Regions from separate parts of the Streptomyces hundungensis genome, predicted to be linked through region 2. Evidence: predicted binding sites of a transcription regulator. Region 2 holds the regulator's gene; each other region holds the start of a gene.
The links. Region 2 encodes HrcA, which represses chaperone genes, less so after heat shock. Its sites were predicted from a motif close to TTNGCACTCNGNNNNNCNGAGTGCNAA; they were not measured.
Positions count from the first base shown of each region.

Region 1: the regulator HrcA is predicted to act here: its motif matches at 3,701-3,727, upstream of groL (chaperonin GroEL).
Region 3: the regulator HrcA is predicted to act here: its motif matches at 3,063-3,089, upstream of groES (co-chaperone GroES).

Region 1 covers NZ_CP032698.1:3,981,043-3,986,897, reverse strand. The annotation lists gene DWB77_RS17730 (glucosyl-3-phosphoglycerate synthase) at 1-403, opposite strand, end outside; SAM riboswitch class I at 537-699, shown strand; gene thrC (threonine synthase) at 717-2,036, shown strand; gene DWB77_RS17720 (MoaD/ThiS family protein) at 2,158-2,433, shown strand; gene DWB77_RS17715 (cold-shock protein) at 2,835-3,038, shown strand; gene groL (chaperonin GroEL) at 3,857-5,479, shown strand; gene DWB77_RS17705 (DUF4097 family beta strand repeat-containing protein) at 5,724-5,855, shown strand, end outside.
Region 2 covers NZ_CP032698.1:5,820,620-5,826,474, reverse strand. The annotation lists gene DWB77_RS25745 (nitronate monooxygenase) at 1-256, opposite strand, end outside; gene dnaJ (molecular chaperone DnaJ) at 435-1,574, opposite strand; gene hrcA (heat-inducible transcriptional repressor HrcA) at 1,575-2,594, opposite strand; gene DWB77_RS25730 (MBL fold metallo-hydrolase) at 2,749-3,477, shown strand; gene DWB77_RS25725 (DUF3097 domain-containing protein) at 3,657-4,481, shown strand; gene hemW (radical SAM family heme chaperone HemW) at 4,940-5,855, opposite strand, start outside.
Region 3 covers NZ_CP032698.1:3,545,470-3,551,324, forward strand. The annotation lists gene DWB77_RS15650 (hydroxyacid dehydrogenase) at 1-667, shown strand, start outside; gene groL (chaperonin GroEL) at 843-2,471, opposite strand; gene groES (co-chaperone GroES) at 2,609-2,917, opposite strand; gene DWB77_RS15665 (IS110 family transposase) at 3,187-4,401, opposite strand; gene DWB77_RS15670 (polysaccharide deacetylase family protein) at 5,532-5,855, opposite strand, start outside.

The sequences.
Region 1 (5,855 bases), 1.8 Mb from region 2:
CGAAGTCCCTCAGGTCGGCGTCGACGAAGCACACGACGTCGCCGCTGGTCACCAGGAGCGAACGCCACAGGACCTCGCCCTTGCCGGGCAGCGCGGGAACGCGGGGCAGGATCGCGTCGCGGTGCACGACCCGGGCCCCGGCCGCGGCCGCGACCTCGGCCGTGCGGTCGCGGGAGCCGGAGTCGACGACCACGAGTTCGTCGACGAGCGGCACCGCGTCGGTCATCAGCTCGCGGCGGATCGTGGCCACGATGGCGCCGACCGTGGCCTCCTCGTCGAGCGCCGGCAACACGACACTGACCGTCGTCCCCGTGCGGTGTTTCGCGGCCAGCATCCGGTCCAGCGGACGCTCGGCCGCGGACCAGGAACGCCTGCTCAGCCAGCGTTCCACCTCTTCCAGCACGGCTCCTGGCCTCCTCGTGTGATCCATCTCGCGGTTCGGACGGCTATCTCAACCGTCCAGGGCTTCGGTTACAGTCTTGAACAACGCGAAGGACCGTCGCATGCCGGGGGTCCTCCCGCCGACAATCAAATACCGCTCATCCAGAGGGGCAGAGGGAAACGGCCCGTTGAAGCCCCGGCAACCCTCCAGTCGGTTCTCGTCGATCACGTACTCACGTTGTTCAGGACACGAGGCCACCGGCTAGGGAAGGTGCCAAATCCGTCTCATGGCGAAGTTCGCCCTGAGGAAGATGAGGAGAAAGGGCCTCCCCTCCATGTCTGCACAGACCGTTGAAAGCCGTACCTCCACCGAGAACCCGTCCGACTCCGCCGGCACTTCCGTGGATCTCGGTCCGGCGTCCGGGCTTTCCTGCCGCGAATGCGGCCAGCGTTTCGAACTTGGCCCGATCTTCGCCTGCGAACTGTGTTTCGGACCGCTCGAAGTGGCTTATGACCTGCCGCTCGGCGACCCCGAGGCGCTGCGCAAGCAGATCGAGGCGGGCCCGGAGAACATCTGGCGTTACGCGCCGCTGCTGCCCGTCCCCGCCGACGTGGCCGACAAGCCGAACCTGAACCCGGGCTTCACCAAGCTGGTCAAGGCCGAGAACCTGGCGCGCGAGCTGGGCGTCGAGTCCGGCAAGCTGTTCGTCAAGGACGACTCCGGCAACCCGACGCACTCCTTCAAGGACCGCGTCGTCGCCCAGGCCCTGGAGGCCGCCCGCGCCTTCGGCTTCACCACGCTCTCCTGCTCCTCCACCGGCAACCTCGCCGGCGCGGTCGGCGCCGCCGCGGCGCGGGCCGGATTCCGCTCCTGCGTGTTCATCCCGCACGACCTGGAGCAGGGCAAGGTCGTCATGGCCGCGGTGTACGGCGGCGAGCTCGTCGGCATCGAGGGCAACTACGACGACGTGAACCGCTTCTGCTCCGAGCTCATCGGCGACCCGCTGGGCGAGGGCTGGGGCTTCGTCAACGTCAACCTGCGGCCGTACTACGGCGAGGGTTCCAAGACGCTGGCGTACGAGATCTGCGAGCAGCTCGGCTGGCGGCTGCCGGACCAGCTGGTCATCCCGATCGCCTCGGGCTCCCAGCTCACCAAGATCGACAAGGGTCTCCAGGAGCTGATCAAGCTCGGCCTCGTCGAGGACAAGCCGTACAAGATCTTCGGCGCCCAGGCCGAGGGCTGCTCCCCGGTGTCGACCGCCTTCAAGGCCGGACACGACGTCGTACGCCCGCAGAAGCCGGACACCATCGCCAAGTCGCTCGCCATCGGCAACCCGGCGGACGGCCCGTACGTCCTGGACATCGCGCGCCGTACGGGCGGGGCGGTGGAGGACGTCAACGACGAGCAGATCGTGGACGCCATCAAGCTGCTGGCCCGCACCGAGGGCATCTTCGCGGAGACCGCGGGCGGTGTGACGGTCGGCGTCACCAAGAAGCTCATCGAGGCCGGTCTCCTCGACCCCACGCTCACCACGGTGGTGCTCAACACCGGTGACGGACTCAAGACCCTGGACGCGGTGGCCGCCACGTCCCAGGCGACCGCCACCATCCGCCCGAGCCTGGACGCCTTCCGCGACGCGGGCCTCGCCCACTGAGCCATGTGCGAGGGGCTCGTTGAGCGCTGAGCCATGTGCGAGGGGCTCGTTGAGCATTGAGCCATTGAAGTGGCGCCTGCTGAGCACTGAGCCACTGCCGAACGACTAGGAGCACCGAACCATGAGCGTGAACGTCCGCATCCCCACGATCCTGCGCACTTACACCGGCGGCAAGGCCGAGGTCGCCGCCGAGGGCGCGACGCTGGCCGAGGTCATCGCCGACCTGGAGAAGAACCACACCGGGATCGCCGCGCGCGTCCTGGACGACCAGGGCAAGCTGCGCCGCTTCGTCAACGTGTACGTCAACGACGACGACGTGCGCTTCGAGCAGGGCCTGGAGACGGCCACGCCCGACGGTGCCGGTGTTTCGATCATTCCGGCGGTCGCGGGCGGCTGAACAACCCCGCGTTTGTTTTCGGAATTGCCCCCTCCGCAAGAGAAGCGGAGGGGGCAATTCAACATGGTTGAGCGGGGTACAGTTGGGGAAGCCCCCTCGCTTCCGGCGCCGAGCGCATATGAGAACGCGACAACGTGGTGCCAAAGTATGCGAGCCCTTTGCGCCTTAAGTGCGCTTTGCCCGGCCCGACTTGCCCCGGAATGTTGAATTGATGGCATTCCGCTCCCCTCGTGCGCCCGGAATTCTCGTCCGATTGACCTGTTGCAGAGGGCAGTTGGGCAGATACATTCAGCCGCGGTCGACGCGTTCCGGCGCACACCCTCTCCTGTCGGAGGGTGCAGGTCTGACCCGGGTCCGCGAAGTGTGGTCCCGTGCAAGGGCCAGTAATAGGGGAGTTAGGCATGGCTCAGGGCACCGTCAAGTGGTTCAACGCGGAGAAGGGGTACGGCTTCATCGCGGTCGACGGTGGTGCGGATGTTTTCGTCCACTACAGCGCGATCCAGATGGACGGTTACCGCACCCTTGAAGAAGGTCAGCGAGTCGAGTTCGAGATCTCGCAAGGCCAGAAGGGTCCGCAGGCGGACATGGTCAAGCTCGCCGTCTGATCTCGGCGCGATCGACCACCGACGCACGCAAGCATGAAGGGGGCCGCCCCAAGGGGCGACCCCCTTCAAGCATCCCCGTTCGCCCACCCACCCACCCGTAGGCGCGGGGTTGGATGGCTCCGGCCCTTCCTGGGGCTCCGCCCCAGACCCCGTATCGCGCCTGAAGGGCGCTCGTCCTCAATCGCCGGACAGGCTGAGGTGGCCGACGCTGGCCAGCACCGAGCAGTTAGGGGCGCGGGGAACTGCGCGACCAGCCACGCACGGTCCGCAGGATCGGGAGGGTTTAGGGGCGCGGGGAACTGCGCGAGACGCGGGCACGGTCCGCGGACGAAGACGGGTTTTGGGGGCGCGAGGAACTGCGCGAGAAGCGACCACGGCCCGCAGGATCGAGGGGGTTCAGGGGCGCGGGGAACTGCGCAAAGAACCCCCGACCGCACGGCCCGCCCCCGGCACCCAGCGGCCAGGACCCCCGGACCCCAAGGGGCGGAGCCCAGGGGCGAGAGCCCGGGGAGCGAAGCCCCGGGACGGCGGCACCCCGCCAAGCAAAGGCGCACCCCGCCAAGCAAAGGCGCACCCCGCCAAACAAGGCGCACCCCCAACCAAAGGCCCCCGGTTCAAGAGACTCGCTTGCACTCGCAGGGGCCGAGTGCTAATCATTGGCGTTAGCACTCTCCGAGTGAGAGTGACAGAACTTGGATCGGGTCAGTGAGGCCCGCAGCCCATGTGGGGCAAGGAACCACAAGGGATGCAGGCCGTCCGTCGCGGGCACCGACGCGGTCCACGAAGAACGCCACCCCTGTCCGGGAGGACCACTTCACATGGCCAAGATCATCGCGTTCGACGAGGAGGCACGGCGCGGTCTCGAGCGCGGGATGAACCAGCTCGCCGACGCCGTCAAGGTCACCCTCGGCCCCAAGGGCCGCAACGTCGTCCTCGAGAAGAAGTGGGGCGCCCCCACGATCACCAACGATGGTGTTTCCATCGCCAAGGAGATCGAGCTCGAGGACCCGTACGAGAAGATCGGCGCCGAGCTGGTCAAGGAAGTCGCCAAGAAGACGGACGACGTCGCCGGTGACGGAACGACCACCGCGACCGTCCTCGCCCAGGCCCTGGTGCGCGAGGGTCTGCGCAACGTGGCCGCCGGCGCCAACCCGATGGCCCTGAAGCGCGGCATCGAGAAGGCCGTCGAGGCCGTCTCCGCCGCCCTCCTGGAGCAGGCGAAGGATGTTGAGACCAAGGAGCAGATCGCTTCGACGGCCTCCATCTCCGCCGCCGACACCCAGATCGGCGAGCTCATCGCCGAGGCCATGGACAAGGTCGGCAAGGAAGGCGTCATCACGGTCGAGGAGTCGCAGACCTTCGGTCTCGAGCTCGAGCTCACCGAGGGCATGCGCTTCGACAAGGGCTACATCTCGGCGTACTTCGCGACCGACATGGAGCGTATGGAGGCGTCGCTCGACGACCCGTACATCCTGATCGTCAACTCGAAGATCAGCTCGGTCAAGGACCTGCTGCCGCTCCTCGAGAAGGTCATGCAGTCCGGCAAGCCGCTGCTGATCATCGCCGAGGACGTCGAGGGCGAGGCCCTGTCGACCCTGGTCGTCAACAAGATCCGTGGCACCTTCAAGTCCGTCGCCGTCAAGGCTCCGGGCTTCGGCGACCGCCGCAAGGCCATGCTCGGTGACATCGCCATCCTCACGGGCGGCACCGTCATCTCCGAGGAGGTCGGCCTCAAGCTGGAGAACGCCGGTCTCGACCTGCTCGGCCGCGCCCGCAAGGTCGTCATCACCAAGGACGAGACGACGATCGTCGACGGCTCCGGTGACAGCGACCAGGTCCAGGGTCGTGTCAACCAGATCCGCGCCGAGATCGAGAACAGCGACTCGGACTACGACCGCGAGAAGCTCCAGGAGCGCCTCGCCAAGCTCGCCGGCGGCGTGGCCGTCATCAAGGCGGGCGCGGCCACCGAGGTCGAGCTCAAGGAGCGCAAGCACCGCATCGAGGACGCCGTTCGCAACGCGAAGGCGGCCGTCGAGGAGGGCATCGTCGCCGGTGGTGGCGTGGCCCTGCTCCAGGCCTCCGCGGTGTTCGACAAGCTCGAGCTCGAGGGCGACGAGGCGACCGGCGCCAAGGCCGTGAAGCTGGCCCTGGAGGCCCCGCTCAAGCAGATCGCCGTCAACGGTGGTCTCGAGGGTGGCGTCATCGTCGAGAAGGTCCGCAACCTGCCCGTCGGCCACGGCCTGAACGCCGCGACCGGTGAGTACGTCGACATGATCGCCGAGGGCATCATCGACCCGGCGAAGGTCACGCGTTCCGCGCTCCAGAACGCCGCCTCCATCGCGGCGCTCTTCCTCACCACCGAGGCCGTCATCGCCGACAAGCCGGAGAAGGCCGCCGCGGCCGCTCCGGGCGGCATGCCGGGCGGTGACATGGACTTCTGATCCCAACGGATCGGTGGTTCACGGCAGTTCGCTGCCACAGCTGTACGCCGAGGGCGGCATCCCCATCGCGGGGGTGCCGCCCTCGGCCGTTCGTCCTGCGTGCCAACCGAACCGGGCGGACTACGGAAAACCGAAGGTCGATACGGGTGCTGGCGCCATGGTGCGAGGGGGCCGGGCCGGGCAAGCTTGAGGCACAGAGAGGGGCGATGGGACGCCCCGACTGGCACCAATCCGGGGGACCTTCATGACCACCACACGACTGCGTACCCGCTCCGTCGCGGCCGTGCCACGCACCGCTCTCACCGCTCTCACCGCCCTCACCGTCCTCGCGGTCGGCGCACTCGGCGGATGCGGCCCGATGGACGACACGACGTTC
Region 2 (5,855 bases):
GTTGGCGGTAGACCTCGATGGCGGCGGGGTCGGTGGCCGGGTCCTGCGGCATGAACAGGTTGACGCCGAAGGGCCGGCCGGTGAGCCCGCGCACCTGCTTGATCTCCTGGTACATGCCGTCGGCGGTCTTGTAACCGGCGGCCAGGAATCCCAGGCCCCCGGCCTCGGAGACGGCCGCGGCCAGCGCCGCACCGGAGGCGCCTCCCGCCATGGGCGCCTGCACGATCGGATACCGGCAGAGATCGGTCAAAGCCATGTCCGCATCGTGCCACGGCGTTGCTCCCGCGCCGAATCGCCCGTTCCCGCCCGCGCGGATCCAGCGCCGGTCCCGCGTCGGTCCCGCATCGGCCCGGCACCGGTGCTCCGTGGCCCCGCTCCTCGAAACCGCACACAAAAGGGGCCGCGGGGATCAACCCCGCGGCCCCTCACCCGGCTCAGCGTCCGTTGAAGGCGTCCTTCAGACGGGAGAACAGTCCCTGCTGACCCGGCTGGAACTGGCCCGTGGGGCGCTCCTCGCCGCGCAGCTTCGCCAACTGGCGCAGCAGGTCCTCCTGTTGGGGGTCGAGCTTGCTCGGGGTGAGGACCTCGACGTGCACGATGAGGTCGCCCCGGCCGCCGCCGCGCAGATGCGTGATGCCGCGGCCGTGCAGCGGGATGGACTGGCCGGACTGGCTGCCCGGGCGGATGTCCACCTCCTCCATGCCGTCGAGCGTCTGGAGCGGCACCTTGGTGCCGAGCGCCGCCGCCGTCATGGGGATGGTGACCGTGCAGTGCAGGTCGTCGCCACGGCGCTGGAACACGTCGTGGGCCACCTCGTGGATCTCCACGTACAGGTCGCCGGCGGGGCCGCCGCCGGGGCCGACCTCGCCCTCGCCCGCGAGCTGGATCCGGGTGCCGTTGTCGACACCGGCGGGGATCTTCACGGTGAGGGTGCGCCGCGAGCGGATGCGGCCGTCGCCCGCGCACTCCGGGCACGGGGTGGGGACCACGGTGCCGAAGCCCTGGCACTGCGGGCAGGGGCGGGAGGTCATGACCTGGCCCAGGAAGGACCGGGTGACCTGGGACACCTCGCCGCGACCGCGACACATGTCACAGGTCTGCGCGGAGGTGCCGGGGGCCGCGCCCTCGCCCGAACAGGTCGTACACACCACGGCGGTGTCGACCTGGATCTCCTTGGTGGTGCCGAAGGCCGCCTCGTTGAGGTCGATCTCCAGGCGGATCATGGCGTCCTGGCCGCGGCGGGTCCGCGAGCGCGGGCCGCGCTGCGAGGCCGTGCCGAAGAAGGCGTCCATGATGTCCGAGAAGTTGCCGAAGCCGCCCGCGCCGAAGCCGCCCGCGCCACCGCCGCCGCCCGACGACGACAGCGGGTCCCCGCCGAGGTCGAAGACCTGCTTCTTCTGCGGGTCGGAGAGGACCTCGTAAGCGGCGTTGATCTCCTTGAACCGCTCCTGGGTCTTCGGGTCGGGGTTCACATCGGGATGGAGTTCCCGCGCGAGCCTCCGGAAGGCCTTCTTGATCTCGTCCTGTGATGCGTCGCGGCGCACGCCGAGTACGGCGTAGTAGTCCGTGGCCACTTACGACTCCGCCAGGATCTGTCCGACGTAACGTGCCACTGCGCGTACCGCTCCCATCGTTCCGGGGTAATCCATGCGGGTCGGTCCGACCACGCCGAGTTTGGCGACCGCCTCGCCGCCGGAACCGTAGCCGACCGAGACGACGGACGTGGAGTTCAGGCCCTCGTGGGCGTTGTTCTCGTGCCCGATGCGTACGGTCATGCCCGATTCCTTGGCCTCGCCGAGCAGCTTGAGGAGCACGACCTGCTCTTCAAGTGCCTCCAGCACCGGCCTGATGGTCAGCGGGAAGTCGTGTCCGAAGCGGGTGAGATTGGCGGTGCCGCCGATCATCAACCGCTCCTCGGTCTCTTCGACCAGGGTTTCGAGGAGGGTGGCGAGGACCGTCGAAACGGTTCCCCGGTCCTCCGGTTCAAAGGACTCCGGCAGGTCCTGCACCAGTTGCGGCACGTCCGCGAAGCGGCGCCCCACCACCCGTGCGTTGAGCCGGGCCCGCAGGTCCGCGAGCGCGGCCTCGCCGAACGGCGCCGGGCAGTCGACCATCCGCTGCTCGACCCGGCCGGTGTCGGTGATCAGCACCAGCATCAGCCGGGCCGCCGCGAGTGAGAGAAGCTCCACATGCCGCACCGTGGACCGGGTCAGCGACGGGTACTGGACGACCGCCACCTGCCGGGTCAGCTGCGCCAGCAGCCGCACCGTGCGGGCCACCACGTCGTCCAGGTCCACCGCGCTGTCCAGGAAGTTCTGGATGGCGCGCCGCTCCGGCGACGACAGGGGCTTGACGCCCGCGAGCCGGTCGACGAACAACCGGTATCCCTTGTCCGTCGGGATCCGGCCGGCGCTGGTGTGGGGCTGGGCGATGAAGCCCTCCTCCTCCAGGACCGCCATGTCGTTGCGCACCGTCGCGGGCGAGACGCCCAGCGCATGCCGCTCGGTCAGGGCCTTGGAGCCCACCGGTTCCTCGGTGCCGACATAGTCCTGGACGATGGCGCGCAGCACCTCGAGCCTGCGTTCACTGAGCATCGCGCACACCTCCCGTTGCCGTCCGTTTGGCACTCACTGCGTTCGAGTGCCAACAATCCCCGGCCAGTGTACGGCCGACCGGTACGCACCTAGCAAGGGCGGCCGACCACGCTACCGTGCGGCGACGTCCAGCGATTGCCGATAGCGTCGCGTCATGGACGTCCGTTGGGAAGAGTTCGGCTGGGAGCGGCTGGGTGACGGCGTCGGGCGCAGACGCCTGCCGATCTGGGACGCCACGGCCGCGCTGGTCGCCGGCGAGAGCTCCTTGCTCCTGTGCGACACCGGGGCGACGCTGCGCGAGGGCGCCGAACTGCGGGCCCAGGCCGAGGCCCTCTTCGGCCGCCGTGTGACCCACATCGCGCTCAGCCACCCGCACTTCGACCACGTCCTGGGGACGGCCGCGTTCTCCGGGGTCCAGGTGTACGGAGCGGTCGGCATCGAGCGGGCGCTGGGCCGGGAGGCGATCCGTGCCGACGCCGTCGGCCACGGCGTGTCCGACCGGGACGCGGCCGAGGCCGCCGATCTGCTGGTCCCGCCGCACCACTCGGTGTGCGGCGAGTGGACGCTGGAGCTCGGCGGACGTCAGGTGCTGCTCGCCAATGTGGGCCCCGGGCACAGCGGGCACGACCTCGCGGTGCTCGTGCCCGCGAGTGGCGGCTCCCCGGAGATCGTCTTCTGCGGCGACCTCGTGGAGGAGTCGGGCGAGCCCCAGGCCGGCCCGGACGCGGTCCCCTCACGCTGGCCGGCCGCCCTGGACCGACTGCTCTCGCTGGGCGGCGAGGACGCGGTGTACGTGCCGGGGCACGGGGCGGTGGTGGACGCGGCGTTCGTCCGGGCCCAGCGGGATGGGCTCGCGGTGCGGTTCGGGGGGGCGGGGTCGTAGCGGGGCGATTCGGGGTGCCGGGTGGGGGGGGCGTGGCGGGGGGGCGTGGCGGACCGATTCGGGGTGCCAAGCGGGAGGTCGTGGCGGGCCAACTCGCCGTGCGGTTCGGGGTGTCGTGGCGGGGTACGGCCGTATCGTCGTCGTACGTTCCCGGCCCGCCGCTCCCGAATAATGAGGCCATGCGCAGCTACAGCCCTGATCTGACCCCGCCTTGGAAGAAGAAGCAGGCGCCCGTTCCCGAGGTGCCTGCCGAGACCGACCTCGTGGTCGAGGAGGTCTCCTCGGGATTCTGCGGAGCGGTGATCCGCTGCGAGAAGACGGCCGAGGGGCCGACGGTCACCCTTGAGGACCGGTTCGGCAAGCACCGCGTCTTCCCGCTCGCGCCCCGCGGCTTCCTCCTGGAGGGCAAGGTGGTCACCCTCGTACGCCCCTCCGCCTCCGCACCCGCCCCGCAGCGCCCCGCGCGTACCGCCTCCGGGTCGGTGGCCGTGCCGGGGGCGCGGGCCCGGGTGGCGCGGGCCGGGCGGATCTACGTCGAGGGGCGTCACGACGCGGAGCTCGTCGAGAAGGTGTGGGGGGACGACCTGCGGATCGAGGGCGTGGTCGTCGAGTACCTGGAGGGCATCGACGACCTCCCGGCGATCGTCGCCGAGTTCGCGCCCGGGCCGGACGCGCGGCTCGGCGTCCTGGTCGACCACCTGGTCCCGGGCTCGAAGGAGTCCCGCATCGCGGCGTCCGTGACCCATCCGGACGTACTGGTCGTCGGCCACCCCTACATCGACGTGTGGGAGGCGGTGAAGCCGGCGTCCGTGGGGATCGGGGGGTGGCCGGTGGTGCCGCGGGGGCAGGACTGGAAGACGGGGGTGTGTCGGGCGTTGGGGTGGGCCGAGAATACGGGGGCGGCTTGGCAGCGGATTTTGGCGGGGGTGCGGACGTATCGGGACCTGGATCCGTCCCTGCTCGGCTCCGTAGAACACCTCATCGACTTCGTCACGGCCCCGTAGCCCCCTGGGGGCTCCGCCCCAGCGGCCCGTTTACCCACCCACCCGCCCGTGCAGGGGGTTGGTCGATCCCGGCCCCTGGGGCTCCGCCCCAGCCCCCGTATCGCGCCTTAAGGGCGCTCGTCCTCAATCGCCGGACAGGCTGAGGTGCCCGATGCGGACCAGCACCGAGTAGTTAGGGGCGCGGGGAACTGCGCGCCCAGCCACACACGACCCGCAGACGAAAACGGGTTTCCAGGGGCGCCCCCGCACCGAGTAGTTAGGGGCGCGAGGAACTGCGCGAGAAGCGACCACGGCCCGCGGACGGCGTCGGGTTTTGGGGGCGCGAGGAACTGCGCGAGACGCGACCACGGCCCGCACACGACCAGGGGGTTAGGGGCGCGGGGAACTGCGCGACCAGCCATGCACGGCCCGCAGGATCAAGGGGGTTCAGGGGCGCGGGGAACTGCGCACAAGGGTGCTCAGTCGACCAGGGCTCGGACTACCGCGTCCGCCAGGAGTCGACCCCGCAGGGTCAAAACCGCCCGCCCCGCGGAAAACTCGGGCTCCGACAACAACCCCTCCCCCACCGCCCCGCGCGCCGCGGAAAGCCCGGCCGGCCGCAGGAGGTCGAGGGGGCAGCCCTCGCGGAGGCGGAGTTCGAGGAGGATGCGCTCCACCCGGCGATCCTCCGCGGACAGCACCTCCCGCCCGGCCCCCGGCGACCGCCCGGCCGCCAGCGCCGCCGCATACGCCCCGGGGTGCTTGACGTTCCACCACCGCACCCCGCCCACATGGCTGTGGGCGCCGGGCCCCGCCCCCCACCAGTCCGCCCCGCGCCAGTACAGCTCGTTGTGGAGGCAGCGGCCCGCCTCCGTGGTGGCCCAGTTGGAGACCTCGTACCAGGAGTAGCCGGCCGCGCCGAGCACCTCGTCCGCGATGAGGTAGCGGTCCGCGTGCTCGTCGTCGTCGGTCATGGGCACCTCACCGCGCCGGATGCGCCGGGCGAGCTGGGTGCCCTCCTCGACGATCAGGGCGTACGCGCTGATGTGGTCGGGGCCCGCGCCGACGGCCGCGGTGAGCGAGGCCCGCCAGTCCTCGTCGCTCTCGCCGGGCGTGCCGTAGATGAGGTCGAGGTTGACGTGGTCGAAGCCCGCCGCCCGGGCCTCGGCGACGCAGGCCTCGGGGCGGCCGGGGGTGTGCGTGCGGTCGAGGACCTTCAGGACGTGCTGCCGGGCGCTCTGCATCCCGAAGGAGACGCGGTTGAAGCCGCCCTCGCGCAGCTCCGCGAGGTAGGCCGGGTTCACCGATTCCGGGTTGGCCTCGGTCGTCACCTCCGCGTCGTCGGCGAGGCCGAATTCCTCGCGTACCGCCGCCAGCATGCGCACCAGGTCGGCC
Region 3 (5,855 bases), 2.3 Mb from region 2:
CGAGTACACGCTGGCCGCGATCCTGTTCGCGGGCAAGGACGTGCTGCGCTCGGCCCAGCGCTACGCGGAGCTGCGTACCGCGCCCGAGTGGCTCGGCGAGAGCGACCGCACCGGCAACTACCGGCGCACCGTCGGCCTGGTCGGCGCGTCCCGCATCGGCCGGCGCGTGATCGAGCTGCTGCGCCCCTTCGACTTCGAAGTCCTGCTGTACGACCCGTATGTCAGCGGAACCGAAGCGGTGGCGCTGGGCGTTGAACCGGTGAGCCTCGACGAGCTGTGCGCCCGCAGCAGCATCGTCTCCGTCCACGCGCCCCAACTGCCCGAGACCCAGCACATGATCGGCGCGCCCGAACTGGCCCTGATGCCGACGGGCGCCACGCTGGTCAACACCGCACGCGGCTCCCTCGTGGACGAGCCCGCGCTCCTCGCCGAGCTCCTCTCGGGCCGCCTGCACGCGGTCCTGGACGTGACGGACCCCGAACTGCCGCCCCCCGACAGCCCGTTGTACGCCCTCCCGAACGTCCTGCTGACCCCCCACATCGCGGGTTCGCTCGGCAACGAGCTGTACCGGATGGCGGATCAGGCACTGGACGAGGTGGAGCGGTTCGTGTCGGGGGTGCCGTTCGCGGATCCGGTGCATCCGCTGTCGTTGGGCCGGTCGGCGTAGACGGGCCGTGACGCACGGCTGTTACGCACCCTCGGCGCCGTCTGCGGGCCGGCCGGCGCCATGCCCCGTACCCGCACCACCCGTACCCGTACCCGTGCGCCAACGCGGAAGGCCCGGCACCCCCCGAAGGGGATGCCGGGCCTCGACTACCGGGTGCTACCGCTGACTTGACGCGTCAGTGGGAGTGGCCGTGACCGTGGCCGTGACCGGCCTCGGCCTCCTCCTCGGCCGGCTTCTCGACGACCAGGGTCTCGGTCGTGAGCAGCAGGGAGGCGATGGAGGCGGCGTTCTCCAGGGCGGAGCGGGTGACCTTGACCGGGTCGATGACGCCGGCCTTGACCAGGTCGCCGTACTCGCCGGTGGCGGCGTTGAAGCCGAAGCCCTTGTCGAGCTCGCTCACCTTGGCGGTGATGACGTAGCCCTCCAGGCCGGCGTTCTCGGCGATCCAGCGCAGCGGCTCGACGACGGCGCGGCGGACGACCGCGACACCGGTCGCCTCGTCGCCGGTCTTGTCGAGGTTGCCGTCCAGGACCTTGGCGGCGTGCACCAGGGCGGAGCCACCACCGGAGACGATGCCCTCCTCGACCGCGGCGCGGGTCGCGGAGATGGCGTCCTCCAGACGGTGCTTGCGCTCCTTGAGCTCGACCTCGGTGGCGGCGCCGACCTTGATCACGCACACGCCGCCGGCCAGCTTCGCGAGGCGCTCCTGGAGCTTCTCGCGGTCCCAGTCGGAGTCCGTGGACTCGATCTCGGCCTTGATCTGGGCGACGCGGCCCTCGACGTCGGCCTTGTTGCCGCCACCGTCGACGATCGTGGTGTCGTCCTTGGTGATGGTGACGCGGCGCGCGGTGCCGAGCACCTCGAGACCGGCCTGGTCGAGCTTGAGGCCGACCTCTTCGGCGATGACGGTCGCACCGGTGAGGGTGGCGATGTCCTGGAGCATGGCCTTGCGGCGGTCGCCGAAGCCCGGGGCCTTGACGGCCACGGCGTTGAACGTGCCGCGGATCTTGTTGACGACCAGGGTGGAGAGCGCCTCGCCCTCGACGTCCTCGGCGATGATCAGGAGCGGCTTGGAGGCGCCGGCCTGGATGACCTTCTCCAGGAGCGGCAGCAGGTCCTGGATGGAGGAGATCTTGCCCTGGTTGATCAGGATGTACGGGTCGTCGAGGACGGCCTCCATACGCTCCTGGTCGGTGACCATGTAGTGCGAGAGGTAGCCCTTGTCGAAGGCCATGCCCTCGGTGAACTCCAGCTCCACACCGAAGGTGTTGGACTCCTCGACGGTGATGACACCGTCCTTGCCGACCTTGTCCATGGCCTCGGCGATGAGCTCGCCGATCTGCTTGTCCTGGGCGGACAGCGCGGCGACGGCGGCGATGTCGGTCTTGTCCTCGATCGGACGGGCGGTCGCGAGAAGCTCGTCGGAGACGGCCTTGACCGCGGCGTCGATGCCCTTCTTCAGGGCGGCCGGGGAGGCGCCGGCGGCGACGTTGCGCAGACCCTCGCGGACCAGCGCCTGGGCCAGGACGGTCGCGGTGGTGGTGCCGTCACCCGCGATGTCGTTGGTCTTGGTCGCCACCTCCTTGACGAGCTGGGCACCGAGGTTCTCGTACGGGTCGTCGAGCTCGACCTCGCGCGCGATGGTGACACCGTCGTTGGTGATGGTGGGGGCGCCGAACTTCTTGTCGATGACGACGTTGCGGCCCTTGGGGCCGATCGTCACCTTCACGGTGTCGGCAAGCTTGTTGACGCCGCGCTCAAGGGCGCGACGGGCGTCCTCGTCGAACTTCAGGATCTTCGCCATGGGAGCGGTTCAGCCCTCTCGAAAACTCGGGTTAATGACACTGCGCCCCTCGCCGCCCGGCAATCAGCGGGGTGACCAGGGGCGCAGCTTTCAAAGCATTCGCTTCGAACGTCGAAGTACTCGTGTACTCCGGTGAATTACTTCTCGATGACCGCGAGCACGTCGCGGGCCGAGAGGACGAGGTACTCCTCGCCGTTGTACTTCACCTCGGTGCCGCCGTACTTGCTGTACAGCACGATGTCGCCGGTGCTGACGTCGAGCGGCAGACGCTCGCCGTTCTCGAAGCGGCCCGGGCCCACGGCCAGGACGACGCCCTCCTGGGGCTTCTCCTTGGCGGTGTCCGGAATGACCAGGCCGGAGGCCGTGGTCTGCTCGGCGTCGAGCGGCTGGACCACAATGCGGTCCTCGAGCGGCTTGATGGCAACCTTGGAGCTGGTGGTCGTCACGATCCGGTCTCCCCCTTCGGAGATCTCACGGGGTTAACTGTCTGGGGTGGCGACCAGGTGGATCCGTCGTCGCGGGTGCCGGACCTGCCCGTCGCTACTTGGCACTCTCCGGTGGGGAGTGCCAGAAGCGAGACTAGGACGGCGATTAGCACTCGGTCAAGCGGAGTGCCAATCTGCCACCGTCGCGGCGGGCCTCGCGGGGGCGCGGGGGGGTGTCTCTATGTCCTTCGTCAAGGATGTGGCGCCGGGTTTGGGGCTGTTTGGGGCGGTCATGCGGCGAGAGTGACGCTGGGGGTCCGGGATTCGTAGAAGGTTCCGTCGCGGAGCATGGCGAAGAGGACGCTGATGCGTTGGCGGGCGAGGCGGAGGAGCGCTTGGGTGTGGGTTTTGCCGCGGGCTCTTTGCCGGTCGTAGTAGCCGCGGGAGGCCGGGTCGGCGTTCATGCAGGCGAAGGCGGAGAGGAACATCGCGCGTTTGAGCTGCCGGTTTCCGCCTCGTGGTGCGTGTTCGCCGTGGATCGAGGTCCCTGACGACTTGGTCGTGGGAGCGAGGCCGGCGTAGGAGGCGAGGTGGGCGGCACTGGGGAAACCGGTGCCGTCGCCGACGGTGACCAGGATGACGGCGGCGGTCCTGACTCCGACTCCGGGCATCGAGGTCAGGACCGGGTGAAGAGGGTGAGCCTCCAGAAGGGTGCTGATCTGGGCTTCCAGTGCCCGGCGCTGGTCGTGAACCGCCGCGAGCGAGCGGGCCAGCGACGGGATGACCACGTCGAGGGTGCCGGTTCCCGGGACCACGACGGTCTGTTCGTCGAGGGCGTCGAAGACGTCGTCGACCAGCCGGGCCGCCATGCGGGGGGCCTTGGGACGGATCACCTCGACGAGTCTGCGGCGGCCGGCTTTCCGCAGGGCGTTCGGGGATCCGTATCGCTCGAGGAGCCAGGTGACGGCGGGGTGGTCCAGCCGCGGGCCCAGGACCCGCTCGAGGCTGGGGTGGAACTGGGTCAGCAGACCGCGTATCCGGTTCGAAGTGCGGGTGGCCTCGGCCGCGAGGTCCTGGTCGAAGCCGGTCAGCACCGTGAGCTCGGCGGTGATCTCGTCGGTCAGCTCCAGCGAACGCAAAGTGTGAGGCATCGTCCGGGCCGCGTCCGCGATCACCGCCGCGTCCTTCGCGTCGGTCTTCGCCTCGCCTGGATAGAGGTCGGCGATCCGCCGCATCGCGAGTCCGGGCAGGTAGGCGACCTCGCAGCCCGCGTCGCGGGCGACGGTCAGAGGCAGGGCGCCGATAGAGGCGGGCTGGTCCACGATCACTAGGACGGTGCCGAACTTGGCCTTGAGCTTGTCGAAGACGGCCCGCAGTTTCGGTTCGCTGTTGGGCATCGGCTTGTCGAAGACCTTCTTCCCGGCCGGGGTGAGCCCGTGGCCGTGGTGGGCGGTCTTGCCGACGTCCATCCCGAGGAAGACGCCCACGCCTTCGGTGTCTAACATCGCAACCTTCCCAGGTGATTGACCGTGCCGGCCTCGGCAATGGCACCGTGCTCGCGCATCCACGTTATGTAGACCTGCCGCCCACGTCTCTGCCCGGCATTGCGCCGGACCGGGCGGTGGCCGGGTCTCTCATCAGCGTCTCCGGCGGCACCTACCAGGCCCGGCGACACCACCCCCCAGGTCATCCGTTCGACAGAGGGGACACAGTCATACCGGACCCGGAGGCCAGCAGCCCCATTGCAGGACCGCGAAAAACATAACGGGGGGGGTGTCTGCGCCGGTGCGGGGTGCGCGTTCTGGCCACCTAGGACGGACCGGGGCGCGCCGGGCCACCACGTCGGCCCATCCCCGCCAACGCCCCCTGCGCCGACCCTGCCCCTGACACCGGGCTGCCCCCCGGCCGTTCGCGCAGTTCCTCGCGCCCCTAAACCCTCTCGATCCTGCGAACCGTGCTCGCTTCTCGCGCAGTTCCTCGCGCCCCTGAAAACCCGTTTTCGGCTGCGGGCCGCAGGTGGCTGGGCGCGCAGTTCCCCGCGCCCCTGGCAGGACTGGTGCCGGCCCGGACGGGACTTGGTCGCGCAGTTCCTCGCGGCCCTGAACCCCCTTGATCCTGCGGACCGTGGTCGCTTCTCGCGCAGTTCCCCGCGCCCCTCAGCAGCACCGGTGCTGGCCCGCACCCGAGCCTGTCCGGCGATTGAGGACGAGCGCCGTTCAGGCGCGAACGGGGGTGCAGGGGGCGGAGCCCCCGCAGGGGTCTGGGGCGCAGCCCCAGGGGCCGAACCCTCCAGCTCCCTGCACGGGCGGGTGGGTGGGCATACGCGGCGGGGTCTGGGGCGGAGCCCCAGGGCTCAGCCCGTTCAACGCGCCGCACGGGCAGGTGGGTGGGAAAACGCGTCGGGGTCTGGGGCGGAGCCCCAGGGGCTGAACCCTTCAACCCGCTGCACGGGCGGGTGGGTGGGAAAACGCGTCGGGGTCTGGGGCGGGGCCCCAGGGGCTGAACCCTTCAACCCGCTGCACGGGCGGGTGGGTGGGCAAACGCGTCGGGGTCTGGGGCGGAGCCCCAGGAGGGCGGAACCAGCCAACCCGCTGCACGGGTGGGCGGGTGGGCGAAGGGGGCGGCCAAGCCCCGGTCAGAGGTAGTCCTCCAGCCGGCCCACCGCAAACCCCTGCACCCGAACCTCCTCCAGAAGCCGCACCACCCCCCGCATCCCACCCCCACCCGCCGCAGGCAAAGAACCCCGCACGATGTCCCCGGCCCGCAACCCATGGGCGCCCCCGGCATACCGCAAACCCTCGGGCGTCATGCCGGCCCGCGCCAGCACCACCGCACTGATCCCGCACTCCTTGGCCGCCCGCAGGGTGCTCGCGTCGTAGGCACCGTAAGGCGGTCTGAAGAACCGTGGCCGGATGGCGGCGGCCCGGGCGGCGAGCCGACCCTGGCGGCCGCAGATCTC